Regions from separate parts of the Geobacillus sp. FSL W8-0026 genome, predicted to be linked through region 2. Evidence: a T-box and tRNA genes for the amino acid it is inferred to sense, from the RefSeq annotation. Region 2 holds a T-box; the other regions hold tRNA genes.
The links. The T-box of region 2 lies ahead of serS (serine--tRNA ligase). A T-box ahead of a tRNA ligase gene usually reads a tRNA of that ligase, here a tRNA-Ser.

Region 1 (7,286 bases), 670 kb from region 2:
GTAGTTTGAGCACATCTATTTTACTCAAGGAGCTGGGTTCATGTCTCCTTTTTTGTTTAGCTGTCAATTTATGTTAGCAAATTTGCTCATCTACAGTAAACTTCTTTTACAAATTCAATCTCAAATTCTTTATCCACACCGCCTGAATAACACATAGACCAAATCGGATTCCCCTGATAGTAGACAACTTCTTGGCCTGCAAAATAACTCATCCCAAAATATACATCACGATATAAAAAATGATATTCTTGGAACTCCAATTGACGTGAACATTCTAACAAAGGCGTTACAGACGCATTGTCTCCTTGTGTGTGATGCATAAGTTGCTTTTTTTGCTTTAATTAAAAAGTCCAAAAATTTCTCTTCTGTGTACATATTTCATCCCCCTTGGTAATTTAATAGGCCTCCTTAATTAATAGGCTCTGTTCTCGGTCAATATCAATTTTACATAAAAAATGATTTTTCTGAAAATATCTTCATATGATAAAATTGTTTTAAAAAGGAAAGTGGTGGTAAAAGTGAACCATATTCCAACTTTATGGAAAAGAGATGAATTTTCAATTTCGACTGAAAAAAGTTACTTGGATATGGATGTAATATTTAATTTCTTGAATAAGGAATCATATTGGGCAAATGGAATCGGTACCGTCAAGAATTTTGTGTAATGTAAATGGGGTAGGGTTTCTCTGAAATGGATTTGAATTGATAGGGGACTGATTTTCTCCACACAGGAGACTGAATATTCAGTCTCCTGTGTGGACAGAGGAAATCCCCTTTCTTTGCTTATTTGTTTATTTACAATATTTGGTTAATTGTAGCGTTCTTCAAACATTCGTTGAAGGGCTTCATGCGCTTCGGCAAATCCTCGTAACTTTCGCCCTGCCCATTTCTCATTAAAATCTTGAATGGTCAAATACACGACTTTTTCAGCGGCTTCTAAACTGCTCAAACTGTTCATCGGCTTTAGGCGTTTCCGAATCTCCTTGATCGTTCGTTCGATGGCATTCGTCGTGTAAATCACACTTCGAATACTGCTTGGATAATCCATAAATGTAAGGAGGACATCCAACTCATTGGCCCAAGATTGAACTTCTCTTGGATATTTGCTGGACCATTTCGACTCAAACTGTTGAAACATCTGTAACGCTATCTTCTTATTCGGGGCGCGATAAATCAGTTTGAGATCCTCTGCCACTTCAAATTGATCTTTTTTCCGAACACGATGTAAGGTATTACGTACTTTGTGAACGACACAACGCTGCACATCGGCTTTCGGATAAACCGAGCGAAAAGCTTCCTCCAGCCCCGGAAGACCATCGAATACGCCCAGAAGCACTTCCTTGACGCCTCTTTGGTAGAGGTTTTGAAGAATTTCTTGCCATACATAGGCACTTTCTTGTCCTCCCACAAAGAAATCAAGAATTTCGCGATATCCTTCTTCGTTCACCCCTAACACCACATAAATGACTTCTTTCTCCACGGTTTCGCGACGAAGTTTTACGTATAAACCATCCAAATATAAGACCGAATAACGCTGATGTAGAGGACGATTGTGCCATTTCTCGATGTCTTCCTTCACGACATCGGTAATCCGGCTGATCGTCGCTGGAGAATAAGCATTTCCTAGAATTCGTTCGATAAACTTGCCAATTTCCCGTGTACTCATGCCACTTTGATACATCCTAATGATGGCTTCCTCCAGCCAGCCGGTGTGGCGTTGATAAGGGGCAAACAACTGTGTTTGAAATTCCCCGTTTCGGTCTCTTGGAACCAAAAGACCCTCAATCCGGCCATATTGCGTATCTAGATTTCGCTGATAGTAGCCGTTTCTCATATTCGGCGTTCCAGCCTGTTCGATTTCGAGGAAATGTTTGATTTCTTCCCGCATAATCAGCTCTAATTTTTCCTTCACAAACTGACGAATGACGCTTTCCAGTTGATTTGCCCAGTCGACATTCGGTATATTTCTTTTAGACATAGGTAGGGTACTCCTTTCTCTGGAATGTGTTTTTGTCCAAATCAGAGAATACCCTACCTTTTTTCTTTTGATCTAGTAAAATGCTTTACACAAAATTTTATACATCATCCCTCCATAAATCGAAAGAAATGAACTAAATTTTGTTCATAAAAGCGGATTGTCATTTCCGATAAGTTTTTCACTCTGTTGTCTAACTGAAAATCATCGTACAATTCCTTCAAAGTTTTTTCTTCTAATCCTGCTCTTTGCATAACCCGTACTTTTGCCAATTTAATACCTCCCTTTAAGATTATCCAAATAAACATAATCCCAAAGGTATTTAATAGTACGGTGGAAATGCTATCTTTTTTGTCCACACGATTAGGCTTTGGCTTTAGCACGCTAAAAAACAAAAAAGCCAATGCTCTGAATTGCTCAAAGCATTGGCTTTAAAGGCTTTTGGTTATGTATGGTGCCGATGGTGGGAGTCGAACCCACACGGGGGGCTACCCCACACGATTTTGAGTCGTGCGCGTCTGCCAGTTCCGCCACATCGGCGCGACATCTACCATTATATCTTCTTAACTTTTGTTTGTCAATAAAAATTTATTCATTAGATGAAGGCGGCACCCGGATTCGAACCGGGGGTAAAGGTTTTGCAGACCTCTGCCTTACCACTTGGCTATGCCGCCCTAGTCAAAAGCGGAAGACGGGACTCGAACCCGCGACCCCCACCTTGGCAAGGTGGTGTTCTACCGCTGAACTACTTCCGCAACATTGGCTGGGGTAGCTGGATTCGAACCAACGCATCACGGAGTCAAAGTCCGTTGCCTTACCGCTTGGCTATACCCCAATGCCATTTTTCAAGGGCGACTAGTGGGAATCGAACCCACGCATGCCAGAGCCACAATCTGGTGCGTTAACCACTTCGCCATAGTCGCCATGATAAGAGTGGCAGGGGCAGTAGGAATCGAACCCACACCGGAGGTTTTGGAGACCTCTGTTCTACCATTAAACTATGCCCCTTTGTTTAAATGGTGGAGGGGGACGGATTCGAACCGCCGAACCCAAAGGGAGCGGATTTACAGTCCGCCGCGTTTAGCCACTTCGCTACCCCTCCAAGAATGGTGCCGACTGCAGGACTTGAACCCGCAACCTACTGATTACGATTCAGTTGCTCTACCAATTGAGCTAAGTCGGCATAATACAGATCAAAAAATGAACAGGTTCATTCTTAATATTTCATGGTGGCTCGGGACGGAATCGAACCGCCGACACAAGGATTTTCAGTCCTTTGCTCTACCGACTGAGCTACCGAGCCGTATGTTATTTTTAACTCGCTCGTTGATTGCTCTATGCCTCTCCCTCTACCAGCTGATTCAAAGATGCTCGATGCGTCGAGGCAACTCGCAGCAAACCCGATTATGCTGATGCTCGTCTCTACCGACTGAACTGCCTTATCCTTACTTTACCTAATTAAAGATGGCGGTCCCGACGGGACTCGAACCCGCGATCTCCTGCGTGACAGGCAGGCATGTTAACCACTACACTACGGGACCTTATTGGTTGCGGGGGCAGGATTTGAACCTGCGACCTTCGGGTTATGAGCCCGACGAGCTACCGGACTGCTCCACCCCGCGACGATAGAATTTCAATAAGGCGATGAACTTTGTTTTGTATGTTTTAAAGTGGTGGAGGATGACGGGATCGAACCGCCGACCCCTTGCTTGTAAGGCAAGTGCTCTCCCAGCTGAGCTAATCCTCCCCGAAGAAGTGACCCGTACGGGATTCGAACCCGTGTTACCGCCGTGAAAGGGCGGTGTCTTAACCACTTGACCAACGGGCCATGCTGATGGATAATGGCGGAGAGCAAGGGATTCGAACCCTTGAGGCGCTATTCACGCCTACACGATTTCCAATCGTGCTCCTTCGACCACTCGGACAGCTCTCCACGATGGCTCCGCAGGCAGGATTCGAACCTGCGACCAATCGGTTAACAGCCGATTGCTCTACCACTGAGCTACTGCGGAATCATAATAATATCCTTATCAAAGTGTGATTTGACCACGTAACTGCCCATCGCTGAGCCATTACTGAGAGATATCGCTTTAGACATTTATTATTATAATGATTCGTGATGAGCTGTCAAGGCCTTTTTCATTCCTTCAAAACTAGATAACCGTCGGAAGAAGCCGCGCTTCGTACTGTCTAGCTCCGGCCGCCATCGGCTCGCGACGCTTCGGTCCTGCTGTGGCGGCATAGCCTCCTCGCAGGCCCTCCAGCGCGTTTCGCCGATCAGCGGGCGGCCTGCGCTTTTCCCTTTAGGTTAAGCCCTCGATCGATTAGTATCCGTCAGCTCCACGTGTCGCCACGCTTCCACCTCGGACCTATCGACCTCGTCATCTTCGAGGGATCTTACTCGCCTAACGCGATGGGAAATCTCATCTTGAGGGGGGCTTCACGCTTAGATGCTTTCAGCGCTTATCCCGTCCGCACATAGCTACCCAGCGGTGCCCCTGGCGGGACAACTGGTACACCAGCGGTGCGTCCATCCCGGTCCTCTCGTACTAAGGACAGCTCCTCGCAAATTTCCTACGCCCGCGACGGATAGGGACCGAACTGTCTCACGACGTTCTGAACCCAGCTCGCGTACCGCTTTAATGGGCGAACAGCCCAACCCTTGGGACCGACTACAGCCCCAGGATGCGATGAGCCGACATCGAGGTGCCAAACCTCCCCGTCGATGTGGACTCTTGGGGGAGATCAGCCTGTTATCCCCGGGGTAGCTTTTATCCGTTGAGCGATGGCCCTTCCATGCGGAACCACCGGATCACTAAGCCCGACTTTCGTCCCTGCTCGACCTGTCCGTCTCGCAGTCAAGCTCCCTTGTGCCTTTGCACTCTCCGAATGATTTCCAACCATTCTGAGGGAACCTTTGGGCGCCTCCGTTACCTTTTGGGAGGCGACCGCCCCAGTCAAACTGCCCACCTGACACTGTCTCCCACCCCGCTAAGGGGTGCGGGTTAGAATTTCAATACCGCCAGGGTGGTATCCCACCGGCGCCTCCACCGAAGCTGGCGCTCCGGCTTCTCAGGCTCCCACCTATCCTGTACAAGCGATACCAAAATTCCATATCAGGCTGCAGTAAAGCTCCACGGGGTCTTTCCGTCCTGTCGCGGGAAACCTGCATCTTCACAGGTAGTATAATTTCACCGGGTCTCTCGTTGAGACAGCGCCCAAGTCGTTACACCTTTCGTGCGGGTCGGAACTTACCCGACAAGGAATTTCGCTACCTTAGGACCGTTATAGTTACGGCCGCCGTTTACTGGGGCTTCGGTTCGCACCTTCGCTTCCGCTCAGCGCTCCCCTTAACCTTCCAGCACCGGGCAGGTGTCAGCCCCTATACGTCGCCTTTCGGCTTCGCAGAGACCTGTGTTTTTGATAAACAGTCGCTTGGGCCTTTTCACTGCGGCTCTTCCAGGCTCTTCACCCGAAAGAGCACCCCTTCTCCCGAAGTTACGGGGTCATTTTGCCGAGTTCCTTAACGAGAGTTCTCCCGCGCGCCTTAGGATTCTCTCCTCGCCTACCTGTGTCGGTTTGCGGTACGGGCACCTCTTCCCTCGCTAGAGGCTTTTCTTGGCAGTGTGAAATCGGGGACTTCCGGATGACTCCGTCGCCATCACAGCTTGGCCTTCCGGCCAGCGGATTTGCCTACTGGCCAGCCTCACTGCTTGGACAGGCTCTTCCAGCCGCCTGCTCGCCCTATCCTCCTGCGTCCCCCCATCGCTCCAACGGGAAGGAGGTGGTACAGGAATCTCCACCTGTTGCCCATCACCTACGCCTTTCGGCCTCGGCTTAGGTCCCGACTAACCCTGAGCGGACGAACCTTCCTCAGGAACCCTTAGGCTTTCGGCGCAGAGGATTCTCACCTCTGTTTTCGCTACTCATACCGGCATTCTCACTTCTAAGCGCTCCACCAGTCCTTCCGGTCTGGCTTCTCTGCCCTTAGAACGCTCCCCTACCGATGACCAACGGTCATCCCGCAGCTTCGGCGGCACGTTTAGCCCCGGTACATTTTCGGCGCAGAGTCACTCGACCAGTGAGCTATTACGCACTCTTTAAATGGTGGCTGCTTCTAAGCCAACATCCTGGTTGTCTTCGCAACTCCACATCCTTTTCCACTGAACGTGCACTTGGGGGCCTTAGCTGGCGATCTGGGCTGTTTCCCTCTCGACCACGGATCTTATCACTCGCAGTCTGACTCCCGGGCATAAGTCGTTGGCATTCGGAGTTTGACTGGGTTCGGTAACCCGATGAGGGCCCCTAGCCCAATCAGTGCTCTACCTCCAAGACTCTTACACCCGAGGCTAGCCCGAAAGCTATTTCGGGGAGAACCAGCTATCTCCAAGTTCGATTGGCATTTCACCCCTACCCACACCTCATCCCCGCACTTTTCAACGTGCGTGGGTTCGGGCCTCCAGCCGGTGTTACCCGGCCTTCACCCTGGACATGGGTAGATCACCTGGTTTCGGGTCGACGACGACGTACTTCACGCCCTGTTCAGACTCGCTTTCGCTGCGGCTCCGCCTTCCCGGCTTAACCTCGCACGCCATCGTCACTCGCCGGTTCATTCTACAAAAGGCACGCCATCACCCATGAACGGGCTCTGACTACTTGTAGGCACACGGTTTCAGGTTCTCTTTCACTCCCCTTCCGGGGTGCTTTTCACCTTTCCCTCACGGTACTGGTTCACTATCGGTCACTAGGGAGTATTTAGCCTTGGGAGATGGTCCTCCCTGCTTCCGACGGGATTTCCCGTGTCCCGCCGTACTCAGGAGCCGCTCGGGAGGGAACGAAGTTTCGACTACAGGGCTCTCACCTTCTCTGGCCGGCCGTTCCAGACCGGTTCGTCTACCCCGTTCCTTTCTCACTCCCCTATGAGCGGTCCTACAACCCCAAGAGGACTCGCCTCTTGGTTTGGGCTGTTCCCGTTTCGCTCGCCGCTACTCAGGGAATCGCGTTTGCTTTCTTCTCCTCCGGGTACTAAGATGTTTCAGTTCCCCGGGTGTGCCCTCCATGCCCTATGGATTCAGGCATGGATACTGCCCCATTACGGACAGTGGGTTCCCCCATTCGGACATCTCCGGATCGACGCTTGCTTACAGCTCCCCGGAGCGTTTCGGCGTTTGCCCCGTCCTTCATCGGCTCCTAGTGCCAAGGCATCCACCGTGCGCCCTTTCTAGCTTAACCTACAGCGTCTCGGCTTCTTCCTTTTGTGTATCGGTTATCTAGTTTTCAAGGAACGAAGTCGCTCCATTGAGCTTGCTTC
Region 2 (7,286 bases):
ATGTACAAATTACGAAAGAGGCGCCAAACTACTCCGCGTTTTAAGCGCAGTTGCGCCAATCGTCCTAAGTTTGACGGAGATTCGTCCTCCGTCTATTTTTTTGGCTGTCCATATGTTACAATAACGGTTGTGTAAGGAGGGTGCGACGTGAAAACGAAAAAACAAACTTGGTTTTTTTGGCTGCTATCGATTTGTCTTTGTTTGACCGTTTGGCCGTTCCAACGAACGGTGCAAGCGGAAAGCGCGCCGCTTGACATTCGAGCCGATGCGGCCATTTTAGTGGACGCGCAAACAGGAAGAATTTTGTATGAAAAAAATATTGATACAGTGCTCGGCATTGCCAGTATGACAAAAATGATGACTGAATATTTGCTTCTTGATGCGATTAAGGCGAAGCGCGTCAAATGGGATCAAACGTATACGCCGAGCGAGTATGTATATCGGCTTTCCCAAGACCGTGCCTTGTCGAACGTCCCGCTGCGCAAGGACGGCAAATATACGGTGCGGGAACTGTATGAAGCGATGGCGATTTATTCAGCTAATGCCGCAACGGTTGCCATTGCTGAGATCATAGCTGGATCGGAAAAAAATTTTGTAACGATGATGAACAAAAAAGCGAAGCAGCTTGGGCTCAAAGATTATAAGTTCGTCAATGCGACCGGGCTCAGCAATCAAGACTTAAAGGGCTTCCATCCAGAGGGAACGAACACGGATGAGGAAAATGTTATGTCCGCACGGTCCATGGCGATGCTTGCCTACCGGCTGTTGAAAGACCATCCCGAAGTGCTGGAAACAGCGAGTATTCCCCGAAAAATATTCCGGGAAGGAACAGAAGATGAAATTCGAATGGACAACTGGAATTGGATGCTTCCTGGCCTTGTATACGGATACGAAGGGGTTGACGGGCTGAAAACTGGCTATACAGAATTTGCCGGCAACTGCTTTACCGGAACGGCAAAGCGGAACGGGGTGCGCCTCATTTCTGTTGTTATGAACGCGAAAGACGCGAGTGGAAAAACGACAAAAGAGGCGCGCTTTCAAGAGACGGCCAAACTGTTTGATTACGGATTCCATCAATATTCGCTTCAAACACTTTATCCGAAAGGATATGAACTGAAAGGAAAAAGCACAGTTCCGGTAGTCAAAGGGAAAGAAAAAGAAGTGCGCGTCGCTACGGCGAAAAAGCTGGCACTGCTCGTCAAAAACGGTGAGGAAAAACAGTACAAGCCCGTCTATGTATTCGATAAGAAAAAAATGACAAAGGAAGGGAAACTGCTCGCTCCACTGAAAAAAGGAGAAACTGTCGGGTATATGACGCTCGACTATAAAGGAGATGACTCCCTTGCCTTTTTAAGCCCGGACATGGAGAAAAACATCCGTGTTCCGCTTGTGACGACCGCTGAGGTGGAAAAAGCAAACTGGTTTGTGCTCTCCATGCGCGCGATCGGCGGCCTGTTCGCCGACTTATGGACGAGCGCTGCGAAAACGGTGAAAAGCTGGCTGTGAAGCGACTCCCCTGCTTGGGGAGCTTTTTTCCATTGTGATTTTTGTAAAAATTGAGGTAAAATAAAACAGTGGAATCATCCTTTTGCGTATATGACTAAGCATAAGGATAGGAATAGGGGGAATCAACGTTGGCATTGACAGGCACAGACCGCGTCAAACGCGGCATGGCAGAAATGCAAAAAGGCGGCGTCATCATGGACGTTGTCAATGCGGAACAAGCGAAAATTGCTGAGGCGGCAGGGGCTGTCGCGGTCATGGCGCTTGAGCGCGTCCCGGCGGACATTCGCGCTGCCGGCGGCGTCGCGCGCATGGCGGACCCGACGGTGGTCGAAGAAGTGATGAACGCCGTTTCCATCCCGGTGATGGCGAAAGTGCGCATCGGTCATTATGTGGAAGCGCGCGTCCTTGAGGCGCTCGGCGTTGACTACATCGACGAAAGTGAAGTGTTGACGCCAGCTGATGAAGAATTTCATATTGACAAGCGGCAGTTTACGGTTCCGTTTGTATGCGGGTGCCGCGACTTAGGTGAGGCCGCCCGCCGCATCGCGGAAGGGGCGTCGATGCTGCGGACGAAAGGGGAGCCGGGGACAGGCAACATCGTTGAAGCGGTGCGCCATATGCGCAAAGTCAACGCGCAAATCCGCAAAGTCGTCAGCATGAGCGAGGACGAGCTTGTCGCTGAGGCGAAGCAGCTTGGGGCTCCGGTCGAAGTGTTGCGTGAAATTAAACGGCTTGGCCGCCTCCCGGTCGTCAATTTCGCCGCCGGTGGTGTCGCGACACCGGCTGACGCTGCTCTCATGATGCACTTAGGCGCAGACGGCGTCTTTGTCGGGTCAGGCATTTTCAAATCGGAAAACCCAGAAAAATATGCGCGGGCGATCGTTGAAGCGACGACTCATTACGAGGACTACGAGCTGATCGCCCACTTGTCCAAAGGGTTGGGCGGCGCGATGCGCGGCATCGATGTCGCGACATTGTTGCCGGAGCACCGCATGCAAGAACGCGGTTGGTAAGCCGGACAAAGGAGCTAAGGAACGATGAAAATTGGAGTGCTTGGACTGCAAGGGGCCGTGCAAGAACATATGCGCGCCATTGAGGCGTGCGGCGCCGAGGCGGTCATCGTGAAAAAACCGGAGCAGCTCGCTGGACTCGATGGGCTCGTGCTGCCGGGTGGCGAAAGCACGACGATGCGGCGCCTGATTGACCGGTACGGACTCATGGAGCCGCTGAAGCAATTTGCCGCCGCCGGCAAGCCGATGTTCGGCACGTGCGCCGGACTCATTTTGCTGGCGAAACGAATCGTCGGTTACGACGAGCCGCACTTAGGGTTGATGGACATTACGGTCGAGCGGAACTCGTTCGGACGGCAGCGGGAAAGCTTTGAAGCGGAGCTGTCGATTCAAGGGGTCGGCGACGGGTTCGTCGGCGTCTTCATCCGTGCGCCGCACATCGTCGAGGTCGGAGACGGGGTCGATGTCCTCGCGACATACAACGACCGCATTGTCGCGGCCCGGCAAGGCCAATTTCTTGGCTGCTCGTTCCACCCCGAACTGACCGATGACCATCGGTTCATGCAATACTTCTTAAATATGGTCAAGGAAGCAAAAAAGGTATCAAGCGTATAATAAATGCGAACGCGATGAGAGGAACTAGTAGCAGGCATTCCTCCTTTCAGAGAGCCGGTGGGTGGTGCGAATCGGCAGGCGGCGCCTGTGAATCCATCCTCGAGCAAAATGCTGAACACCTAAGCGGTCAGTAGGCGTTTTCGGCAGCCGCCGTTATCGGCATGAGCGGAAGGCATGATGAGCCTTCAATAAGGGTGGCACCGCGGGATGGCTCCCGTCCCTTTTTTGGGACGGGAGCGTTTTTATGTATAATAAATGGTGGGTAAGGAGGTAAAACAAATGCTGGATGTCAAATTACTGCGCACTCAATTTCCAGAGGTAAAAGAAAAGCTGATGCAGCGGGGCGGGGACTTGGCCCACATCGACCGGTTTGAGCAGCTCGACAAGGAGCGCCGCCGTTTGATCGCGGAAGTCGAAGAGTTGAAAAGCAAGCGCAACAATGTGTCGCAACAAATCGCTGTCTTAAAGCGTGAAAAAAAGGACGCTGAACCGTTGATCGCCGAAATGCGTCAAGTCGGCGACCACATTAAACAATTGGACGAGCAAATTCGCCAACTTGAAGAAGAGCTTGACGGTCTTCTTTTGTCGATGCCAAACGTGCCGCATGAGTCTGTGCCGGTCGGCCAATCGGAAGAAGATAACGTCGAAGTGAGACGATGGGGAGAACCACGCTCGTTTCCGTTTGCACCGAAGCCGCATTGGGACATTGCTGACCAGCTCGGTTTGCTTGATTTTGAGCGGGCCGCCAAAGTGGCAGGAAGCCGGTTTGTGTTTTATAAAGGGCTAGGGGCTCGTCTTGAGCGGGCCTTAATCAACTTTATGCTCGACATTCACCTCGATGAGTTTGGTTACCAAGAGGTGTGGCCGCCATATTTAGTGAACCGGGCGAGCATGATCGGAACCGGTCAGCTTCCGAAGTTTGCTGAAGATGCGTTTCATTTGGACAGCGAGGATTATTTCCTCATTCCGACAGCGGAAGTGCCGGTGACGAACTTGCATCGCGATGAAATTTTAGCGGCTGACGATTTGCCGCTTTACTATGCGGCTTACAGCGCGTGCTTCCGCGCCGAAGCTGGCTCGGCTGGCCGCGACACGAGAGGACTCATCCGCCAGCACCAATTCAATAAAGTCGAGCTCGTCAAGTTCGTCAAGCCGGAGGATTCATATGCGGAGCTCGAAACATTGACGCGCCAAGCGGAAACGATCTTGCAGCGGCTCGGGCTTCCGTATCGTGTCGTCGCCTTGTGTACAGGGGATCTTGGATTTTCCGCCGCGAAAACGTATGACATCGAGGTGTGGCTGCCAAGCTATGGGACGTACCGGGAAATTTCGTCGTGCAGCAACTTCGAGGCGTTCCAAGCGCGCCGCGCCAATATCCGCTTCCGCCGCGAGCCGAACGCAAAGCCGGAGTATGTGCATACGCTAAACGGCTCAGGGCTGGCGATCGGGCGCACTGTCGCCGCCATTTTGGAAAACTATCAGCAGGAAGACGGTTCGGTCGTAATTCCCGAGGCGCTCCGTCCGTACATGGGGAATCGGGATGTCATTCGCTAAGCGGGGAACAGAGGTGATTCCTCTTCGCCATTGATTGACTTTTCCTTACGGTCGTGTTATAGTGAATGACGTTGGCAATGAGAAGAAAGGAACGGCGGACGCCAATCCCCCTATTCTCGGCCACGGCGATGAAGAGCCATACTGACGCGCATAAGAGGAGAATTGTCTATTCGGAACGGCTTCCCACTAAGCCGCCGTTTCCGACCATAAAAAAACCCGCCTTCAATCGGCGGGTTTTTTTATCCGTCATCCTCCCCTCTTTCCGACGATAAACTGATCATTGATCAACAACCCATTTTGCGGGAAATCAACGCCAAGCTTCCAGTAGCTCACCCCGCGCAGCCCGAGTTCTTTGACTAACTGGAATTTGGCTTGAATCGACCGCGCGTCTTCAAACCATACCTCATGTTCGCGGCCGTTCTCATCGCGATAGCGAAAGTGCGGCGCTTGCGCCTCGATGTCGTATTCAATGGCGACGTTATACCTCGCAGCGAGGGCGATGGCTTGCTGCGGACTAAGCGCTCGGGCGTATGGACCTCCCGGTACGTACGGCAACGTCCAGTCATAGCCATACAAGTTTTGTCCCATTAAAATTTTCCCTGCCGGTATTTCCGAAATGGCATACTCAAGTACGCGCCGGACCGGGCCGATTGGCGAAACGGGCATTGGCGGTCCGCCGCTGTACCCCCATTCGTACGTCATAATGACGACAAAATCGGCGATTTGCCCGTGGGCCCGGTAATCGTGCGCCTCATACCAGCGCCCGCGCTGAGTCGCACTCGTTTTCGGCGCTAACGCGGTCGACATTAGCCACCCTTCTCGTTCAAACCGCCGTTTTGCCTTGCGCAAAAAGGCGTTGTATGCCTCGCGGTCTTCCGGGCGCAAATATTCAAAATCGAAATGAATGTCGCGAAAACCGTAACGTCTGGCGGTCGCGACAATGTTGTCGAGCAAGCGGTTTTGTAGCGTCTCATTCGTTAAAATAAGGGCGCCAAGCTCGTCGCTGAACTGTCCGTTTTCAATGTTGGCAACCACCATAACAAGCGTGACGCGGTTGGCGCGGGCGATGGCGGGAAAGTCGTCAAGCGGCGGTTCTTGCAGTGTTGCGTCGCGCCGGATAGAAAAATAAAAGGGGCTTAAATAGGTCAAATACGGGGCGGCCTCGCGGGCGCTCGCTTCCAGTGCCGGGCTGACCGTGGCTCCGCGCGGCTCAATGTATGCGTTAAATTCCGCTCTCCGCTTGGCGCCGGGAGGGATGTACAACCGCTGACCGACCCGCAGCGGGGCATTTAACGAGAGGCGGTTCACCTCTGCAAGCCGCTGCATCGGAATCGAGAATCGGCGTGCAATCGACCATAAACTGTCGCCGCGCTGCACCCAATAAAAACGGCCAACGATCGGGATCACCAGCGTCTGGCCGACAACGAGTTTATCAGGGTTTGGGAGCTTGTTGGCCCGGACAATTTCCTCGACGGTCGTTCCGTATGCCTCGGCAATCCCGCTCAACGTTTGTCCGCTCTGTATGACATGGATTTGCATACTGGCCCTCCTAGTTGCGTCTTTATTCTCCATATTTTATGATGGAAAGGCAAGAGAAATGACCGTTTGCGCAAAGGGGTATACGATGAACCACGATGAGTATTACATGAGGTTGGCGATTGAAGAGGCAAAAAAAGCCGAGCAAATCGGTGAAGTGCCGATCGGCGCCATCATCGTCCAAGACGGCCGCATCATCGCCCGCGCCCATAATTTGCGGGAAACGGAGCAGCGCGCCATTGCCCATGCGGAAATTTTAGCGATTGATGAAGCGTGCCAGGCGATCGGTTCATGGCGGCTTGAGCGGGCGACGTTGTATGTGACGCTTGAGCCATGCGCCATGTGTGCGGGAGCGATCGTTCTTTCCCGCATTGAGCGGGTGGTGTTTGGCGCCAGCGACCCAAAAGGAGGCTGCGCCGGGACGTTGATGAACTTGCTGCAAGAGAGCCGGTTCAATCATCAAGCTAGCGTGACGAGCGGTGTGTTGGCAAGCGAGTGCGGCTTGCTGTTAAGCGATTTTTTCCGCCGGCTGCGGGAACAGAAGAGAAATGTTGGCGGGAGTTCCAATGAAAAATCGGTTCGGTGACATTGCTTTTTTTCTGCAAACGAGCTATACTGATAGTGCCGTGCTAAGCGGGGAGGTAGCGGTGCCCTGTACTCGCAATCCGCTCTAGCGAGGCTGAATTCCTTCTCGAGGTTAGTCTGTTGTGAGGTCTGTCTCAAGCAAGTGGTGTTGACGTCTGGGTCCTGCGCAATGGGATTCCGTGAACCCTGTCAGGTCCGGAAGGAAGCAGCAGTAAGCGGATGCTCCCATGTGCCGCAGGGGTGCCTGGGCTGAGCTAACTGCTTGAGCAACGCTCGGGGCAGCTAATCGACAGAAGGTGCACGGCCTTACATAGAAGAAAAAACCCACTCATAACGAGTGGGTTTTTTGTTATTTCAAATCGAAACGAGAAGTTATATAATAAATAAGATGAGAGGAAGAGGAGGGCCGTTTTCCGTGGCATATCAAGCGTTATACCGTGTTTTCCGGCCGCAGCGCTTCGCTGACATGGTTGGCCAGGA
Region 3 (7,286 bases), 630 kb from region 2:
TACCGTGAGGGAAAGGTGAAAAGCACCCCGGAAGGGGAGTGAAAGAGAACCTGAAACCGTGTGCCTACAAGTAGTCAGAGCCCGTTCATGGGTGATGGCGTGCCTTTTGTAGAATGAACCGGCGAGTGACGATGGCGTGCGAGGTTAAGCCGGGAAGGCGGAGCCGCAGCGAAAGCGAGTCTGAACAGGGCGTGAAGTACGTCGTCGTCGACCCGAAACCAGGTGATCTACCCATGTCCAGGGTGAAGGCCGGGTAACACCGGCTGGAGGCCCGAACCCACGCACGTTGAAAAGTGCGGGGATGAGGTGTGGGTAGGGGTGAAATGCCAATCGAACTTGGAGATAGCTGGTTCTCCCCGAAATAGCTTTCGGGCTAGCCTCGGGTGTAAGAGTCTTGGAGGTAGAGCACTGATTGGGCTAGGGGCCCTCATCGGGTTACCGAACCCAGTCAAACTCCGAATGCCAACGACTTATGCCCGGGAGTCAGACTGCGAGTGATAAGATCCGTGGTCGAGAGGGAAACAGCCCAGATCGCCAGCTAAGGCCCCCAAGTGCACGTTCAGTGGAAAAGGATGTGGAGTTGCGAAGACAACCAGGATGTTGGCTTAGAAGCAGCCACCATTTAAAGAGTGCGTAATAGCTCACTGGTCGAGTGACTCTGCGCCGAAAATGTACCGGGGCTAAACGTGCCGCCGAAGCTGCGGGATGACCGTTGGTCATCGGTAGGGGAGCGTTCTAAGGGCAGAGAAGCCAGACCGGAAGGACTGGTGGAGCGCTTAGAAGTGAGAATGCCGGTATGAGTAGCGAAAACAGAGGTGAGAATCCTCTGCGCCGAAAGCCTAAGGGTTCCTGAGGAAGGTTCGTCCGCTCAGGGTTAGTCGGGACCTAAGCCGAGGCCGAAAGGCGTAGGTGATGGGCAACAGGTGGAGATTCCTGTACCACCTCCTTCCCGTTGGAGCGATGGGGGGACGCAGGAGGATAGGGCGAGCAGGCGGCTGGAAGAGCCTGTCCAAGCAGTGAGGCTGGCCAGTAGGCAAATCCGCTGGCCGGAAGGCCAAGCTGTGATGGCGACGGAGTCATCCGGAAGTCCCCGATTTCACACTGCCAAGAAAAGCCTCTAGCGAGGGAAGAGGTGCCCGTACCGCAAACCGACACAGGTAGGCGAGGAGAGAATCCTAAGGCGCGCGGGAGAACTCTCGTTAAGGAACTCGGCAAAATGACCCCGTAACTTCGGGAGAAGGGGTGCTCTTTCGGGTGAAGAGCCTGGAAGAGCCGCAGTGAAAAGGCCCAAGCGACTGTTTATCAAAAACACAGGTCTCTGCGAAGCCGAAAGGCGACGTATAGGGGCTGACACCTGCCCGGTGCTGGAAGGTTAAGGGGAGCGCTGAGCGGAAGCGAAGGTGCGAACCGAAGCCCCAGTAAACGGCGGCCGTAACTATAACGGTCCTAAGGTAGCGAAATTCCTTGTCGGGTAAGTTCCGACCCGCACGAAAGGTGTAACGACTTGGGCGCTGTCTCAACGAGAGACCCGGTGAAATTATACTACCTGTGAAGATGCAGGTTTCCCGCGACAGGACGGAAAGACCCCGTGGAGCTTTACTGCAGCCTGATATGGAATTTTGGTATCGCTTGTACAGGATAGGTGGGAGCCTGAGAAGCCGGAGCGCCAGCTTCGGTGGAGGCGCCGGTGGGATACCACCCTGGCGGTATTGAAATTCTAACCCGCACCCCTTAGCGGGGTGGGAGACAGTGTCAGGTGGGCAGTTTGACTGGGGCGGTCGCCTCCCAAAAGGTAACGGAGGCGCCCAAAGGTTCCCTCAGAATGGTTGGAAATCATTCGGAGAGTGCAAAGGCACAAGGGAGCTTGACTGCGAGACGGACAGGTCGAGCAGGGACGAAAGTCGGGCTTAGTGATCCGGTGGTTCCGCATGGAAGGGCCATCGCTCAACGGATAAAAGCTACCCCGGGGATAACAGGCTGATCTCCCCCAAGAGTCCACATCGACGGGGAGGTTTGGCACCTCGATGTCGGCTCATCGCATCCTGGGGCTGTAGTCGGTCCCAAGGGTTGGGCTGTTCGCCCATTAAAGCGGTACGCGAGCTGGGTTCAGAACGTCGTGAGACAGTTCGGTCCCTATCCGTCGCGGGCGTAGGAAATTTGCGAGGAGCTGTCCTTAGTACGAGAGGACCGGGATGGACGCACCGCTGGTGTACCAGTTGTCCCGCCAGGGGCACCGCTGGGTAGCTATGTGCGGACGGGATAAGCGCTGAAAGCATCTAAGCGTGAAGCCCCCCTCAAGATGAGATTTCCCATCGCGTTAGGCGAGTAAGATCCCTCGAAGATGACGAGGTCGATAGGTCCGAGGTGGAAGCGTGGCGACACGTGGAGCTGACGGATACTAATCGATCGAGGGCTTAACCTAGAAAAGCGGAGGCCGCCCGCCGATCGGCGAAACGCGCTGGAGGGCCTGCGAGGAGGCTATGCCGCCACAGCAGGACCGAAGCGTCGCGAGCCGATGGCGGCCGGAGCTAGACAGTACGAAACGCGGCTTCTTCCGACGGTTATCTAGTTTTGAAGGAATGAAAAAGCCCTTGACAATCTGCTTACTTTCTTTATAATAAAATGTGTCGATAATAGCCTAGTGGTGATAGCGGAGGGGAAACACCCGTTCCCATCCCGAACACGGAAGTTAAGCCCTCCAGCGCCGATGGTAGTTGGGGCCAGCGCCCCTGCAAGAGTAGGTCGCTGCTAGGCGGATACTTATGGAGGATTAGCTCAGCTGGGAGAGCACTTGCCTTACAAGCAAGGGGTCGGCGGTTCGATCCCGTCATCCTCCACCACTTTCAAACATACAAAACAAAACTCAGCGCATCATTGAAATAAGTTCATCTTCTATCGTCGCGGGGTGGAGCAACGAGCATTTGCTTCATCGAATACGCTGCGAGTTGCCTCGACGCATCGAACATCTTTGAATCAACTGGTAGAGGAAGAGGCAACAAATATTTCAATGATACTGATCTTTTATCGTCGCGGGGTGGAGCAGTCCGGTAGCTCGTCGGGCTCATAACCCGAAGGTCGCAGGTTCAAATCCTGCCCCCGCAACCAACAAGGTCCCGTAGTGTAGTGGTTAACATGCCTGCCTGTCACGCAGGAGATCGCGGGTTCGAGTCCCGTCGGGACCGTCTTTGTTTAAAAATTATGACAACCCTATATATTTTGGTTGCTTTCTTGGTAGAGACGAGCATCAGCATCATCGAGTTTGCTGCGAGTTGCCTCGACGCATCAAGCATCTTTGAATCAGCTGGTAGAGGAAGAGGCATAGAGCAATCAATGAGCGAGTTAAAAAATAACATATGGCTCGGTAGCTCAGTCGGTAGAGACGAGCATCAGCATCATCGAGTTTGCTGCGAGTTGCCTCGACGCATCAAGCATCTTTGAATCAGCTGGTAGAGGAAGAGGCATAGAACAATCAATGAGCGAGTTAAAAAATAACATATGGCTCGGTAGCTCAGTCGGTAGAGCAAAGGACTGAAAATCCTTGTGTCGGCGGTTCGATTCCGTCCCGAGCCACCATTCGCCGGCTTAGCTCAATTGGTAGAGCAACTGACTTGTAATCAGTAGGTTGCGGGTTCAAGTCCTGCAGCCGGCATCTTTTCTTTTGCTTGAGAGTATGCAAGTGTGTGCTTCACTAAGGGCCATCATGAGCCATTCGCTCAGTAACAAGCAATACATCTTCGAGTTAACTGCGAGTTGTCCCGACGCAATCGGCATCTTTGAGTCGGCTGGTAGAGGAAGGGGCATCGTCAAATATTTGGGTGTATACCAAACCATGAGCCATTAGCTCAGTAGGTAGAGCATCTGACTTTTAATCAGAGGGTCGGAGGTTCGAGTCCTCCATGGCTCATCATGTTGCGGAAGTAGTTCAGCGGTAGAACACCACCTTGCCAAGGTGGGGGTCGCGGGTTCGAACCCCGTCTTCCGCTCCACTGCCGCCGGGGTGGCGGAATTGGCAGACGCACAGGACTTAAAATCCTGGGGTAGGTGACTACCGTGCCGGTTCGAGTCCGGCCCTCGGCACTTGCGCTCGTAGCTCAATTGGATAGAGCATCTGACTACGGATCAGAAGGTTAGGGGTTCGAATCCTCTCGAGCGCGTTTTATCGGGAAGTAGCTCAGCTTGGTAGAGCACACGGTTCGGGTCCGTGAGGTCGCAGGTTCAAATCCTGTCTTCCCGACCATTTTGGGGCCTTAGCTCAGCTGGGAGAGCGCCTGCCCCGCACGCAGGAGGTCATCGGTTCGAATCCGATAGGCTCCACTTTTTCATCCGTTTTGGCGGTGTAGCTCAGCTGGCTAGAGCGTACGGTTCATACCCGTGAGGTCGGGGGTTCGATCCCCTCCACCGCCACTCTTATCGGACCTTTAGCTCAGCTGGTTAGAGCAGACGGCTCATAACCGTCCGGTCGTAGGTTCGAATCCTACAAGGTCCACCATTATTGTTGTTTTTTGGAGGAGTACCCAAGTGGTTGAAGGGGTCGGTCTTGAAAACCGAGAGGCGCCGCAAGGCGCGCGGGGGTTCGAATCCCTCCTCCTCCGCCATAAATAATCGTCTCATTTAGCTCCGTTGGCACAAATAGAATGAGACGGCATCAACTCGGTTTGAGCGTTCCGCTTTTTTCGACCAGTTGACTATTAGGAAAAACGATAAGCATTGCATAATATGGATTTATGCCGGCTTAGCTCAATTGGTAGAGCAACTGACTTGTAATCAGTAGGTTGCGGGTTCAAGTCCTGCAGCCGGCATCAACATCATGGCGACTATGGCGAAGTGGTTAACGCACCAGATTGTGGCTCTGGCATGCGTGGGTTCGATTCCCACTAGTCGCCCTTTTTCTTTCTAAAACCAGTAAGCTCTTGGTAAAAATTGCAGCCACGAGCCTTAGTTTCACCGAATGAACTGCGAGTAGCCTCGACGCATTCCGCTTCTTTGAATGTGCTGGTAGAGGAAGAGGCGCGAAATTGCGTGGTGAATGGTTGAAGAAATCGATGTGCGGGTGTAGTTTAGTGGTAAAACCTCAGCCACGAGCCTTAGCTTCACCGAATAGGCTGCGAGTAGCCTCGACGCATTCCGCTTCTTTGAATGTGCTGGTAGAGGAAGAGGCGCGAAATTGCGTGGTGAATGGTTGAAGAAATCGATGTGCGGGTGTAGTTTAGTGGTAAAACCTCAGCCTTCCAAGCTGATGTCGTGGGTTCGATTCCCATCACCCGCTTTTGGATGGGCCTATAGCTCAGCTGGTCAGAGCGCACGCCTGATAAGCGTGAGGTCGGTGGTTCAAGTCCACTTAGGCCCACTATTTCCCATTGCATATTGTCGGATGATTCGCTATAATAACGGTGAACCGTTGTCCCACCATTGCCGGATGGAGCAACGGTATGGTAGCCCGTAGGAAAACGGACATGGTGTTGAATCGTTCCGCAATAGCTCAGCGGTAGAGCAACCGGCTGTTAACCGGTAGGTCGTAGGTTCGAATCCTACTTGCGGAGCCATTTTCTCTGGAGAAGTACCCAAGTGGCTGAAGGGGACGGTTTGCTAAACCGTTAGGTCGCAGTTTTGCGGCGCGCGGGTTCAAATCCCGCCTTCTCCGCCATGCATGGCCCGTTGGTCAAGTGGTTAAGACACCGCCCTTTCACGGCGGTAACACGGGTTCGAATCCCGTACGGGTCACTGCTTATGGCACCAGGCAACTTGGTGCCATTTTATCAAACTTGTTTTTGTCGAAAATTGCGCTTTTTCTTGCCGAATAGGCCATCATGAGGTATAATGGGTTCCATAGCAGAAAGATTGGGGACAACGCAGTGTTTCGTTTCGTCGATGAACGAGGCATTGCGTTTTTTTATTGCGATCCCCTCCCGCCTGCGATTCACCGAAGCGGGAGGAACATGTCATTCAAGCAGTTGAACATCCGCTTCGCCGCCATGGATTTGCGTGAACATCGCTTGCATGGCTTCGAGCTGGCGATGGGCGACGTCTTTGGCGATGGAAGGTGGAAAGTATACAATCTGTAAGGCGTTTTTGGTGTCACGAGTGACGGCCGTCCGTTCCGAATCGACGATCGGACTGCCGAATGGACCGTATGCATCTTTGCTGACAAGTTTGTTGGCAAAGTTGACCGTTCGGCCGTTTAAAGCGACATATTCGTCTTGTTCAGCACCGATGGTTACGGTCACGGTCCCGTGTATGCGGTCAAGGTCGTAGATGCCGAGCGGAATCTTATAATAGAGTGAAAAGAAATTGTTGACATCCACTGCTGAATGAATGGAAGGAAGAAAGTGCTTCTTTTGAATGCGCCGATACAGACTTTCACTCGATGGGCGATAACGAGCGGGATCCGTCCCGATTTGCTTGAATACGTGACGCCATTCGGCCAGTTCAGGAATGTCATGGATCGTTTTTTCCTGCAGTTCGATATAAATTGATTCCTGAAACAGTTGCAACCGTCCTTTTAGCATTTGGGGCGAATCTCCTACTTCGATGTGCCGGTAGCAGATGATTCCGAACTTTCCGGAAGGGAGACGCCGTTTCAGCTCTTCTGATACGATATAGTTCATGTCAATCACCTCGCGCTTTATTTTATCATAGGAGTCGAAAGGAGGGAAAACAATGGATGTTGTCGCCTTAAAACAAGAGTTGATTGCGTACAGCCGGACGATCGGTATTGATAAAATTAGATTTGCCAGCGCCGATCCATTTGTGGAACTAAAAGAACGATTGCGACGCCAGCAAGAGCTTGGCTACCAGTCCGGATTTGAGGAAAAGGATATTGAAAAACGAACGAATCCCGATTTGCTGCTTTCTGAGGCCAAATCAATCATTGCCATTGCGCTCGCTTATCCGTCGAAAATGAAGCAGGCGCCGCGGGGGACAAAGACGGAGCGGCGCGGCCTTTTTTGCCGTGCATCGTGGGGCAAAGATTATCATGTTGTATTGCGGGATCGTTTACGGCAGCTTGAGGAGTTTTTGCTTGCCAAAGTGCCGCACGCCCGCGTTCGTTCGATGGTCGATACTGGAGAGCTGGCCGATCGCGCTGTGGCTGAGCGGGCCGGGATCGGTTGGAGCGGGAAAAACTGCTCGATCATTACGCCGGAATTTGGCTCGTACGTCTATTTAGGGGAAATGATCACAACCATTCCGTTTCCCCCTGATGAGCCGATTGAAAATCGATGTGGCACATGTACGAAATGCATCGATGCGTGTCCGACCGGAGCGCTCGTGCAAGGAGGGCAGCTAAA

Region 1: it has a tRNA-Ser gene. The T-box ahead of serS (serine--tRNA ligase) is inferred to sense a tRNA for this amino acid. The anticodon was not compared.
Region 3: it has a tRNA-Ser gene. The T-box ahead of serS (serine--tRNA ligase) is inferred to sense a tRNA for this amino acid. The anticodon was not compared.

The regions. Positions count from the first base shown of each region.
Region 1 covers NZ_CP150194.1:686,530-693,815, reverse strand. Annotated here, with positions in the region: gene NST29_RS03585 (IS256 family transposase) at 809-1,978, opposite strand; gene NST29_RS03580 (hypothetical protein) at 2,083-2,247, opposite strand; tRNA gene NST29_RS03575 (tRNA-Leu) at 2,428-2,515, opposite strand; tRNA gene NST29_RS03570 (tRNA-Cys) at 2,579-2,649, opposite strand; tRNA gene NST29_RS03565 (tRNA-Gly) at 2,659-2,730, opposite strand; tRNA gene NST29_RS03560 (tRNA-Gln) at 2,736-2,810, opposite strand; tRNA gene NST29_RS03555 (tRNA-His) at 2,826-2,898, opposite strand; tRNA gene NST29_RS03550 (tRNA-Trp) at 2,910-2,983, opposite strand; tRNA gene NST29_RS03545 (tRNA-Tyr) at 2,993-3,077, opposite strand; tRNA gene NST29_RS03540 (tRNA-Thr) at 3,083-3,158, opposite strand; tRNA gene NST29_RS03535 (tRNA-Phe) at 3,203-3,278, opposite strand; tRNA gene NST29_RS03530 (tRNA-Asp) at 3,441-3,516, opposite strand; tRNA gene NST29_RS03525 (tRNA-Met) at 3,521-3,597, opposite strand; tRNA gene NST29_RS03520 (tRNA-Val) at 3,647-3,722, opposite strand; tRNA gene NST29_RS03515 (tRNA-Glu) at 3,732-3,803, opposite strand; tRNA gene NST29_RS03510 (tRNA-Ser) at 3,818-3,908, opposite strand; tRNA gene NST29_RS03505 (tRNA-Asn) at 3,913-3,987, opposite strand; rRNA gene NST29_RS03500 (23S ribosomal RNA) at 4,280-7,207, opposite strand.
Region 2 covers NZ_CP150194.1:20,068-27,353, forward strand. Annotated here, with positions in the region: gene guaB (IMP dehydrogenase) at 1-44, shown strand, start outside; gene NST29_RS00080 (D-alanyl-D-alanine carboxypeptidase family protein) at 148-1,506, shown strand; gene pdxS (pyridoxal 5'-phosphate synthase lyase subunit PdxS) at 1,635-2,519, shown strand; gene pdxT (pyridoxal 5'-phosphate synthase glutaminase subunit PdxT) at 2,544-3,131, shown strand; T-box leader at 3,137-3,356, shown strand; gene serS (serine--tRNA ligase) at 3,411-4,685, shown strand; gene NST29_RS00100 (glycoside hydrolase family 18 protein) at 4,932-6,224, opposite strand; gene tadA (tRNA adenosine(34) deaminase TadA) at 6,310-6,807, shown strand; RNA gene ffs (signal recognition particle sRNA large type) at 6,846-7,110, shown strand; gene dnaX (DNA polymerase III subunit gamma/tau) at 7,222-7,286, shown strand, end outside.
Region 3 covers NZ_CP150194.1:654,989-662,274, forward strand. Annotated here, with positions in the region: rRNA gene NST29_RS03265 (23S ribosomal RNA) at 1-2,422, shown strand, start outside; rRNA gene rrf (5S ribosomal RNA) at 2,638-2,754, shown strand; tRNA gene NST29_RS03275 (tRNA-Val) at 2,765-2,840, shown strand; tRNA gene NST29_RS03280 (tRNA-Met) at 3,029-3,105, shown strand; tRNA gene NST29_RS03285 (tRNA-Asp) at 3,110-3,182, shown strand; tRNA gene NST29_RS03290 (tRNA-Phe) at 3,498-3,573, shown strand; tRNA gene NST29_RS03295 (tRNA-Thr) at 3,577-3,649, shown strand; tRNA gene NST29_RS03300 (tRNA-Lys) at 3,832-3,904, shown strand; tRNA gene NST29_RS03305 (tRNA-Gly) at 3,912-3,986, shown strand; tRNA gene NST29_RS03310 (tRNA-Leu) at 3,992-4,077, shown strand; tRNA gene NST29_RS03315 (tRNA-Arg) at 4,081-4,154, shown strand; tRNA gene NST29_RS03320 (tRNA-Pro) at 4,161-4,237, shown strand; tRNA gene NST29_RS03325 (tRNA-Ala) at 4,242-4,314, shown strand; tRNA gene NST29_RS03330 (tRNA-Met) at 4,331-4,404, shown strand; tRNA gene NST29_RS03335 (tRNA-Ile) at 4,413-4,489, shown strand; tRNA gene NST29_RS03340 (tRNA-Ser) at 4,505-4,595, shown strand; tRNA gene NST29_RS03345 (tRNA-Thr) at 4,727-4,799, shown strand; tRNA gene NST29_RS03350 (tRNA-His) at 4,811-4,883, shown strand; tRNA gene NST29_RS03355 (tRNA-Gly) at 5,196-5,266, shown strand; tRNA gene NST29_RS03360 (tRNA-Ile) at 5,274-5,347, shown strand; tRNA gene NST29_RS03365 (tRNA-Asn) at 5,469-5,543, shown strand; tRNA gene NST29_RS03370 (tRNA-Ser) at 5,552-5,644, shown strand; tRNA gene NST29_RS03375 (tRNA-Glu) at 5,650-5,721, shown strand; gene NST29_RS03380 (phenylalanine--tRNA ligase beta subunit-related protein) at 5,940-6,605, opposite strand; gene queG (tRNA epoxyqueuosine(34) reductase QueG) at 6,658-7,286, shown strand, end outside.